DNA from 2 places in the Glaciecola sp. SC05 genome. Region 2 is predicted to be linked to the other one. Evidence: predicted binding sites of a transcription regulator. Region 2 holds the regulator's gene; the other holds the start of a gene.

Region 1 (5,681 bases), on a different contig from region 2:
TTGTTAATTCGGTAATGACGGTAAATACGACTGGCTCATTAAGCGATATTGATAAGCGAGTCTTAGCCGTATCGGCCTTTAGCCAACACAGCGCAGCCGCCAGCTTAGTTGCTGCAAACAAGCGGGTGGCGAATATCCTAAGTAAAAACGATATTTTGTTTGCACAAGAACAGAGTGTTGACCTTGCATTACTGACGCAAGCCGAAGAGCGCGATTTGTATGAAGCATTTTTGCACACCAAATCAAGCTTAGCGAAAAGTTCGGTAAATCTCGATTATCAGCAAATACTAAGCGAATTAAGTGCGCTCAAAGAGCCATTAGATGCGTTTTTTGACAAGGTTATGATAATGGCAGATGATGAAGCGGTGAAAGATAACCGAATTTGTTTGATATCCAATGTTCGCGGTTTGTTTTTATCCGTGGCAGATATCTCAGTATTGAATATTTAGATATGCGATCGCAGTTGAGTTAATGCCCATGTCAAAACCACACAAAATATTGTTTCTTGCCAGCGTATTCGCCATTACCGGCTGCGCAGTGCCAAGCACATCTGAGCTTTTCTCAACGACGCCTGAAAAAAACTATAGCAACGTCTATCTACGCGGCGTCTTTAACTGGTGGGAAGCCACTGACGCTTTTAAGTTTAAAGTAGTAGATGAATATACATTGAGTGTTGACGTTGAGCTTATTGCCGATGGTCAACCTTATGACTTTAAAGTCGCTGACAATACTTGGTCGCCCGCGTTTAATTGTGGTTTAGCCACACAAAGCGCTGCAATGAGTATTAACGTAGACGTTGAGCTGTATTGTTATAGTGACTCGTTAAATCTGCAATTTACGCCCTCTGAAACCGCTACCTATCGATTTGAGCTAGATGTCTCAAATAATCAGTACCCAGAATTAAAAGTCACGGCAATTAACTAGTGCTGGATCCAACACTCGCATTAGTCGCTGTTGGTTTACTTTCAATAAGCTGCCAGTTTATTGCACACAAAGTAAAGCTCCCTGCGATACTTTTTTTGTTACTTGCCGGCATTATTATAGGTCCTGTGACCGGCACTTTTACTGCAGACGGGCTCTTTGGCGATCTGTTATTCCCGATCGTTTCCTTAGCCGTCGCGATTATACTTTTTGAAGGCGCATTAACACTCAAATTCAGCGATATTAGTGGGCATGGGAATATGGTTCGCAATCTGTGCTCTACAGGGGTATTTGTAACGTGGATAGTGGTTACCCCGATCGCATACTATTTCCTTGATATACCGTTGGGACTGGCAGCCTTACTAGGGGCTATTATCACCGTCACAGGGCCAACAGTTATAGTGCCGATGCTACGTACCGTGAGGCCATCGAGTAAGATAGGTAATATTCTGCGTTGGGAAGGCATTGTCATCGATCCGATTGGTGCCTTACTGGCAGTCCTTGTTTTTGAATTTATATTAACGCAGCAAGATGCCTTAACCCACACCCTGCTCGCTTTCGGCCAAACTATTCTGTCTGGATTGCTAATAGGCGGCCTGACAGGCTACCTGCTGGGCTTATCTCTGCGTCATAAACTCATTCCTCACTATTTACAGAATACCGCTACCTTGACCCTTATGCTTGCGGGCTTTGCATTCTCTAATGCACTGGCTCACGAATCGGGGCTTTTAACCGTCACCGTTGCCGGCATGATCCTGGCGAATATGAAGAATGTGGATGTATCGGATATTCTAGAGTTTAAAGAAACTCTCAGCGTTTTGTTGATCTCTGGCTTGTTCATTTTATTGGCGACCAGAATGGATTTCAGTGCCATTCAAGCTGTTGGTATGGGAGCGGTTGTAGTAGTGATCGTAGTAATGTTCATTGCCCGCCCTGCCGCCGTTTTCGCCTCTGCACTTGGCACTAATTTGAGCTTAAAAGAAAAACTGTTATTAAGCTGGATCGCGCCGCGCGGGATTGTTGCAGCGGCAGTAAGCGCTCTTTTTGCATTAAAGTTAGAAGCCGAAAATTACCCGCAGGCAGAAGTGCTTGTACCCATGGTATTTCTGATCATTATCGCCACCGTTGTAACACAAAGCCTTACATCAGCGAAAGTCGCTGAGTATCTTGGTTTGCGCTCACCAGAAGCCAATGGTTTGTTTTTGTTTGGTGGCAGCCATTTTTCTCGCGCTTTAGCCGTTGAACTTCAAAAGAATAATGTGCCAGTTATTCTTGCAGATACGAACTGGGACACGGTAAAAGAAGCACGAATGGCAAATACTAAAACGTATTTCGGTAACCCCATGTCAGAGCATGCGCAGCGCCATTTAGATTTAACTGCAATTGGCTCAGTTCTAATACTGTCTCCTTACCGACAGCTCAATCCGTTAGTGATGATGCACCTTGAACATGAGTTAGGCAAAGAGGCGACCATTTTAGGACTGAACACCAAAGAAAGTGAAGGGATGACAAGTCATCAGGTCTCAGAAGCTTATGCGAAAAAGCTTGCGCTTTTTGATGCTCATGTGACCTACAGCTATTTAGCTAGTGCGATGAAAAGAGGCGCTATAGTCAAAACAACAGCACTCACAGAAGAGTTTACCTATCAAAACTATCTAGCTCAATATGAAAACGAACTTATACCCCTAGTTTATTTGGCTGAACGTAAAGTTGGTGTTTTTTCAGGTAATAAAACGATTACGCCCAAACCTGGCTGGAGAATTATCAGCTTGATCCTTAAACCTGGTGTTGAGCACTCAAGTCAATTAAGTAAAGATAAGGCCGACGCTTAAGGTGTTTGTATTGTATATTTATGCTCTTGGCTTACGACTATCAAAGATCGTTTTCATTTGATTGGCGAAAGCCACAAACTTCTCTCTCATCGTGGTTTTAACCTTTATATTGATACCCGTAAACAAGGCTAAACCTTCTATAGTGATGGTAGGTGCTTGGCGTGAAGCAATAGATGGAGCTTTATTGTTGACTCCACCAAAGACACAGAATATCTTTGAGACAACATTAACGTTTTCGGAGACATAAATATTATCGCCGCTAAAGATGCCTAAAATCTTAATCGTGACATTTGGGGATGTAAAACGAGCATCAGTAAAATCAATGTCAGCGCCACCAAAAATACTAATGACTGTAATTGTTTTAGGGACCGTCCAATGCCCTGTTCGGTCGGAGCCACCGAAGATATTCACAATGGTGTCAGATTCATCTGTCGCTTCATCATGATAGTTCACAGAAAACTGCCGTTCCTTATGTTGCTTAATAGTTGCGTCGGGGGCGTCATCTAAGTCTTCAATCTGTTTAACCATTTCAAGGTGCGACGTCGTCTCAATCACAACATCGAGTCTTCTTTCAAATGCTTCGCTTGAAATGAAGCCGTGGCTATAGTTGTGCACTAGGACGTCAATAACTTCTTCTTTTACCGTTTCAATGGGTCTATCTTCTAGTTTTACCGGCACCTTAATATTCCTTTAATATAGCGCGATGAGTTGAATTTCCCACACGCGAATGACCATAGCTTGTAATAATGCATAGTTCGTGCCTACAATAATAGTCAATAAATTCAGGTATTTGTAGTTAAAAACATGCTATGTAGTAGTCGTTTTGTTAATAAGTTGAGCAAATTAGCCATTATTTGGTATGTATATTAAGCTACTTAGTTAAATTATATGTGTTCGTTTTTTATCGAAATCACTCATTCATGACAGTTTCTTAGAGGATATTTCCACGGTGCACAATCATGGACCATTTATCGTATTATCGGTGTTGTTTTTACTTTTCGGATTGGTGTCCAAGTTAGCCGATCGTTCCTACTTCACCGCACCGATGGTATTTATGTTCGTTGGTGCATTTATCGCATACTTTAATGCTGACCTTGTTGCGCTGCATATAAGCTCTTTAGAGGTTAAGTTTATAGCCGAAGTTACCCTAATCATCATTTTATTTACCGATGCCTCATTGATTCGCTTTAGACGTTTAAAACAAGTTTTAGTAGGCATTCCGGGGCGGCTCTTAGGCATCGGATTACCCTTAACAATGCTTTTGGGAGCGCTGTCTGCTATCGTCTTGTTCCCAGAATTTGATATATGGTTAGCGTTATTAGTTGCATTGATTTTGTCGCCAACCGATGCTGCCTTGGGGCAAGCTGTTATCAAAAATGCCAACGTACCAGAAAAAATTCGCAGGGCCATTGGCGTAGAAAGTGGTTTAAATGATGGAATTGCCTTACCACCTATATTAATGGCCATAGCCGCAGTTAGTATCAGTGAATCACATGATAGTAACAGCGGGCACTGGCTTAGCTTCATGGCAATGCAACTGATATTAGGCCCTTTAATTGGCGCACTAATTGGAAAGCTTGGCGGTACGTTAGTCGATTGGGCTGCTAGCCGAGATTGGATGAATAGTACATTTCAACAGTTAAGCGGGGTCTCTCTAGCGATACTCGGATATTCATGCGCTGAACTAATCGGCGGGAATGGATTTATAGCGGCCTTTTTTGCGGGACTGATGTTTAGTTCTAAACTTGAAATATTAAGACAGCGAAGCGCCGCATATGGAGAAGCACACAGTGAGCTGCTGTCTTTAGGTGTATTCTTTATTTTGGGTGTAAGCGCAGTACCCTTTTTCTTTCCGTTTTGGGATGTGAGGGCGCTAATCTATGCTTTGTTCAGTTTAACGATTATCAGAATGTTGCCGGTATTTGTTAGTTTAATGGGAAGCGATTTGGACACCTACAGCAAGTTATTCATCGGTTGGTTTGGGCCTAGAGGTATCGCGTCTGTATTATACTTACTCATCGTAATAACTGATATTGGTGTTGTCGGTTTTGAATATCCACTCTCAATCATTGTTCTAACGATCTGTATTAGCGTTTTTGCACACGGCGCGTCAGCAACACTGTTATCAAATGTATTTAATAGACCATCAAATAAAAATAGAACTTAATCCTGTTTATCATCGGTGTTGAGAGATATGAACAATCTAGAACAATAAAAAAGCGGTGCTATTTAACAGCGCCGCTTTTTTATTTGTTTTAATCTTATGATGATCTTTTAGACGTCCAAGTTTTCGACGTTAAGCGCGTTTGTTTCGATAAACTCACGACGGGGTTCGACCTGATCGCCCATTAAGGTTGTAAACAGTTGGTCCGCTCCTATTGCGTCTTCAATGGTGACCTGCAACATTCGGCGTGAAGCTGGGTCCATAGTCGTTTCCCATAGCTGCTCAGGATTCATTTCTCCTAAGCCTTTATAGCGCTGAATATATTGTCCACGTTTGGCCTCAGCCATTAGCCAATCAAGTGCCTCTGCAAAGGTGGTCACTGCTAGCGTTTTTTCACCACGTTTGACATATGCACCCTCTTCCATCAGGTTATTAATCGTTTGGTTTAAAGACATCATCTTTTGATATTCAGGAGAAGACATAAACTCTTGATTTATATAGTATTCATAGTCAATACCGTGCCGTTTCATGATTATAACAAGCTCGTTTTTGTTTGACTCATCGAGCCTAATCTCAAACAAGAAACTTTGACCAGTGTCTTCCGCGCTACTTAAGTTCGTAACAAGCTCCTCGCCTAATAAAGTCAACTTAGACTTATCATCTAGCATGCCTTGATCAAGAATATCTGAATAAACGAGCTGTGTTAAAATAGAGGTCGGCATTCTGCGGCTCATTCTACCAATCATCGTAAATGTTGACTGATA
Region 2 (5,681 bases):
CGAGCACATCACCGTGAAAGTCGGCGTCGAGTAAGCCCCATAGTTCATCACGTGTTTTAGTGGGTGAGGATTCTAATAACAGCGCAACGTCAGAAGCGGGTAAGTCTAGCAGCAGTTTGCGAACACGCACAAAAGCACCCGCATTAAGCGAGCGGCCAATAGAATTTAGCCTTGCTTGAGTGTTGTTGAGCTCTGCTGTTTCGGACATGCGCACTCCACGGGATGGATAAGATAAAAGCCAAGATAACAAACACGCTTTACATTCGTCGCAGCGCTAGTATATCACCAACATCGTTTATGAATACTTGATTATTATGAAGTTTCTAGAAATTATTAAGCTTGCTTATGTGCTAGTGCTTTATTCCGACTCGTCGAATTTATTTTCAATAAGCTCGCTGATAGCCTGCATGGCAGCCTGAGCATCTTGGCCCTTACAAGTGACTTCCACAGTCTTACCCTGACCGCTTTCCAACATCATCAATGCCAATACGCTATTTGCCGGAGCGGTGTTGTCGCCCTGGGTGAGTTGAATATCGGCGGCAAACTTGTTTGCTAGCTGCACAAGCTTAGTCGCGGCCCGTGCGTGCAAACCAAGTTTATTTGTTATGGTCAGAAGTTTTGTGATGTTGTTTACATCACTCACCTTTTTCGTCCTTAATTTTCTTTAGCTCGCGATGCTTAACCTGCACATCACCATGGGTAGCTTTGAAGGTTTCTGAAAGTGCTTGGGCAACATACACGCTGCGGTGTTGACCGCCAGTGCAGCCAATCGCAATAGTCACATAACTTCTGTTATTGCGCTCTAAGTGAGGTAACCAAGTCGTGATGAGGTTTTGTACCTGCCAGATGAACTTCATAACCAAAGGTTGACCTGCTAAAAACACTTCCACGGGGCCGTCTAAACCATTTAGAGGCCTTAAATCAGGGTCCCAATGTGGGTTTGGCAAAAAGCGCACGTCAAATACATAATCAGCGTCTTTTGGTATACCATATTTAAAACCAAAAGATTCAAACAGAATGACTAAATCGGTGCTTTTTTTGCCTAATACTCTTTCGCGTATTAACTCGGCGAGATCATGCACTGATAGCTGGTCTGTATTGATATTTAGGTCGGCTTTTTCGGCCACTGGAACCAGTATTTCCCGCTCAGCGTTAATCGCATCGGTAAGTGAGTTCGATAGCTTAAATAGTGGATGTAAACGTCTTGTTTCGCTGTAGCGTTTGATCAGTACATCGTCGCTCGCGTCTAAAAAGATAATCGTGATATCCCAAAACTCAGGCAGATATTCTAGTATTTCTGAAATTTCTTGCTCAGCTTTTGGCATGTTACGCACATCGATACTGACGGCGACCAACTCATTTTCGTCGGCAAGTGCGTGTGTAAGAGTGGGTAACAGATTGACTGGGATATTGTCGACGCAGTAATAACCTAAGTCTTCTAGTGAGCGAAGAGCGATAGATTTTCCAGAGCCAGAACGACCGCTGATGATTAAAAGCTTCACTGCTTGCTCCTAGTTACGAGTTTAGATTCAGCTAAGCTAATGCTGAAATAATTTCTTTCTTAGTTTGGGCATTGCGTATGGCTTTTACAATGTCTTTATTACTCAACTTTCTGGCGATGCCAGCGAGTGCTTTCAAGTGTGTTTCGGCCTCTTCAGCAGGCACTAATATGGCAAAGAAAATATCCACTGGTTTATTGTCGATGGCATCAAACTCTATGGGCTCCTCGGTGGTCACGATGATCGCCATGATTTGGCTGATGCCTTTAATACGGCCATGAGGAATAGCAATCCCATTGCCAATGCCAGTGCTACCCATTTTTTCGCGATTAATTAAGCCACTTAATACTTCGTCTTGATCCAACTGTGGGTTTTGTTTTATCGCAATATCGCTGATCATTTCGAAAATACGCTTTTTACTTTGGCAATCGACCGAACATTGCGTTCGGTCGAGAGAAATAATATCAGAAATTATCATAAGGTAAGTTTCGTCTAGTGCCTTCTGAGTTTTTCTTTGTGTTTAATTACCTGCCGATCGAGTTTGTCGATAAGAGAATCTATTGCCGCATACATGTCGGTATGTTCAGAGTTCGCGAATACTTCGCCGCCTTTTAAATGAAGTTTAGCTTCTGCTTTCTGGCTGAGTTTTTCTACGTTTAAGACCACGTGGACATTATTGATGTGGTCAAAATGACGTTCTAATTTTTCGAATTTAGTATCCACGTAACTACGCAATGAGTCAGTGATATCTACATGATGGCCGGTAAGGTTAATTTGCATAATACTAAGTCCTCTTGTTGCGTCTAAATAAGACTTTTTCGTTGGTTTGAGGGGGGAATATGTAACGATTCCCGATATTTTGCAATTGTTCGACGAGCAACCTGAATACCTTGTTCGGCGAGCACTTGCGCAATTTTGCTATCACTCAATGGTTTATGTGCAGGTTCAACAGCCACCAATTTTTTAATCAATGCTCGAATCGCCGTAGACGAACAATTCTCACCTGATTCGGTCGCAACATGGCTGGAGAAAAAGTACTTAAGTTCAAAAATACCGCGCGGTGTGTGCATATATTTCTGCGTGGTGACCCTAGAAATTGTCGACTCATGCATATCGACCATCTCTGCCACGTCATTTAGTACCATGGGGGTCATTTTCTCTGGCCCTTTTTCAAAAAATTCACGCTGTTTTGAAACAATGCAGTGAGAGACTTTTAATAATGTCTCGTTGCGACTCTCCAAGCTCTTTATAAACCATTTCGCTTCTTGTAAATGTGACTTGATATATTGAGAATCGTTCGGATTTTTTGAAGTTTTTCCTAAACTAGCATAAGTCTCATTAACCGATAGCGCCGGCAGCGCATCGTTATTGAGCTCAACTGTCCAAAGGCCATTCTTTTTGTAGACGTTTACATCTGGAATAATGTATTCGGCTTCTTTGGTTGATACCGCGCTGCCTGGACGCGGGTTAAGTGTCTTTAACAGGCGCATGACCTCGCGTAACTGGTCCTCCTTGAGTTTGGTCTTGCGCATCAAGGTTCGATAGTCCTTGCTACCCAGTAAATCGGCATGCTCTTGAATTAATTCTTTGGCTTCTTCTAACCATGGCGTGTTTGCGTCGAATTGGCGCAGCTGCACCAGCAAGCATTCTTGCACCGATCTGGCGCCAGAGCCAACAGGGTCGAACATCTGCACACGTTTGAGTACGCACTCGACTTCATCTAAATCAACGTCTTCGTCATCTAGGCTTTCGAGAATATCTTCGCTGGTGGTCGTCAAATAACCCGACTCGTCAATGGAGTCGATGATCGCAATGGCAATCGACCGGTCGGTTTCAGAAAAATGCGTTAATTCCATTTGCCACATTAAATGGTCTTGGATGGAGTCACTAGTTTCACCTTGAAAAACATAGTCTTCGTCAGGATTGGTTCCGATCATTTTAATGGGCGCTGAACTGGAGCCCAAATATTCTTCCCAAGAGCTATCAAGTGGAAGATCATCAGGAATATCGCCTTTTTCTAGAGCGTCATGGGTATCCATGTTGTCGGTGCCAGATAAACCAGTTTCTCGATCAGAATTATTAGAAGTCGCAGAGTTATCGTTGGTTTTGGCGTTGTTTTGATCAGATTTGTCGGTGCTGTCATTCTCAGGATACTCATGATCAGTAAGCTCTAAAAGCGGATTTGACTCAAGCGCCTCTTGGATTTCTTGTTGTAGATCAAGCGTAGAAAGTTGCAACAGTTTAATAGCCTGCTGTAACTGCGGTGTCATGGTCAGCTGTTGACTAAACTTCAGTTGTAACGAGGGTTTCATTAACTTCCTTTAGCTACGAATTCGTCTTGTATACGAATAATGCGACTCTATAGTGCAAACTGTTCACCTAAATATACATCGCGAACAGTCTGGTTGGCTAATATTTCATCAGCGGTACCCGATGCAATTAACTCACCGTGGCTTACAATGTACGCTAATTCACATACATCTAGTGTTTCTTTTACATTATGATCGGTAATGAGTACACCGATACCGCGTTCTTTAAGCTGATATATGATCTTCTTTATATCACTAACAGAAATTGGGTCAACACCTGCAAAGGGTTCATCGAGTAAAATAAATTTGGGGTTTGCCGCTAATGCTCTAGCAATCTCTACTCTGCGGCGCTCTCCACCCGATAAACTCATGCCTAAATTATTTCGAATGTGGTTGATGCTAAAATCATCAAGTAACTCATCCGCCTTCTGCTCTTGCTGTGCTCGGCTCAGCTCTTTTCTGGTTTGCAATATGGCGATTAAATTCTCATGGACGGTGAGCTTACGAAAGATAGACGCTTCCTGCGGTAGGTATCCGATACCGTGTCTTGCTCTCTCATGCATCGGCTGATAAGTAATATCTAATTGGTCGATTTGAATTTCGCCTTTGTCCAAAGGCACTAATCCCACAATCATATAAAAAGTAGTGGTTTTTCCGGCACCATTGGGACCAAGCAATCCTACGATCTGACCGGTAGACACCTCAATACTGACATCGCGAACGACCTGTCTAGACTTATAGGATTTGGCTAAATGCTTTGCGCTAAGGGTGCTCGTCATGGTTGATCCTGATTGTCTGTAGGCTTAAGCTCCTGCTCGGAAGAGAAAGCGCCAGGACTAATCACGGTTCTAACAGATTCGCTACTATTATCGTTAGTAGATGCCAGTATTTGTTCTCTAGTCATATCAAACACGATTAAATCGCCAGTCACCCTGACTTCATTTTGCATAATAAGTGCATTGCCATTGAGTGAAATAGTACGTGACTCTACCGTATAAATAATTTCGTTAGCCTGCGCCTCAACCATGCTGCCATCGTCTTTACGCTGTTTGTAGCTCGCCGGTTGACCGCTGGCACTGATAATTTCTTTACCTGCACCATTTACCGCATTTACTTCTACTTTGTCTGCCATTAATTCGAGGCTGCCTTGTCGAATAACCACGTTTTCCATAAAAATAGAGGTTTTATTTTTACCGTCGAGGGCTTGGCTTTTTGAATCGAGCGTGACCGGAAGGTTAAAGTCGCTGCTAATTGTTGATTGCAATGGCTCACTCGTCACAACAGGACTGCTGTCTTGCGCGTTGCTAGTCCCAGCTAAGCCAAACGCTAAGGCTACACTAAGGGCGAGGATAAAATTGGGTTTGCACATGTTCTTTTAACTCATATTGTTGTGTTGCAAGGTCGCCAAACAAACCTATACTTTTAACGGTGTAATCGACTCCGCTGATATTAACAAGTTGATCAGATGAGAGGGTTTTATCCTGTAAATTTATTTCAATATATTCGGTGGTAATTTCTTTGACATACTCATCGGTCCGTAAATTCAGAATTTTTACGTTTTTTTCCAACTGAATTCGATTGTTATTATATAAAACACCTTCATCAGCCGTAATCTGCCATGGTTCACCGTTGTCTAAATACAGGGTATAGACCGGATTGTCGAAGACCGCAAATCCTAATTGATCGAAGTGCTCCATTCTAGTGGCAGCGACGCGGTGACTTAATTTTCCAGATTTATCATAAAGCTTACTCGACAAATTAATAGCTGAATAATTGGGTATCAGCTCAGCACCGTCAGTAGAAACCGATGGGGCTTCTTCTTTTTCGAACAAAATAGGCAAGTATAGAATGAGCACAACGGTAAAAATAAAAG

Evidence for each region. The regulator sigma-54, encoded in region 2, starts transcription at its own class of promoters, with help from an activator protein. The targets are predictions, from matches to a motif close to GTTGGCACGNNNNTNGNNT.
Region 1: the regulator sigma-54 is predicted to act here: its motif matches at 3,500-3,518, upstream of AB9H30_RS14155 (DUF1707 and DUF2154 domain-containing protein).

The regions. Positions count from the first base shown of each region.
Region 1 covers NZ_JBGIYY010000015.1:85,295-90,975, reverse strand. The annotation lists gene glyS (glycine--tRNA ligase subunit beta) at 1-449, shown strand, start outside; gene AB9H30_RS14165 (hypothetical protein) at 478-924, shown strand; gene AB9H30_RS14160 (cation:proton antiporter) at 924-2,753, shown strand; gene AB9H30_RS14155 (DUF1707 and DUF2154 domain-containing protein) at 2,772-3,431, opposite strand; gene AB9H30_RS14150 (cation:proton antiporter) at 3,703-4,920, shown strand; gene gyrB (DNA topoisomerase (ATP-hydrolyzing) subunit B) at 5,028-5,681, opposite strand, start outside.
Region 2 covers NZ_JBGIYY010000012.1:42,942-48,622, forward strand. The annotation lists gene mgtE (magnesium transporter) at 1-208, opposite strand, end outside; gene AB9H30_RS11985 (HPr family phosphocarrier protein) at 359-643, opposite strand; gene rapZ (RNase adapter RapZ) at 636-1,502, opposite strand; gene ptsN (PTS IIA-like nitrogen regulatory protein PtsN) at 1,534-1,977, opposite strand; gene hpf (ribosome hibernation promoting factor) at 1,992-2,279, opposite strand; gene AB9H30_RS12005 (RNA polymerase factor sigma-54) at 2,303-3,811, opposite strand; gene lptB (LPS export ABC transporter ATP-binding protein) at 3,859-4,587, opposite strand; gene lptA (lipopolysaccharide transport periplasmic protein LptA) at 4,584-5,177, opposite strand; gene lptC (LPS export ABC transporter periplasmic protein LptC) at 5,146-5,681, opposite strand, start outside.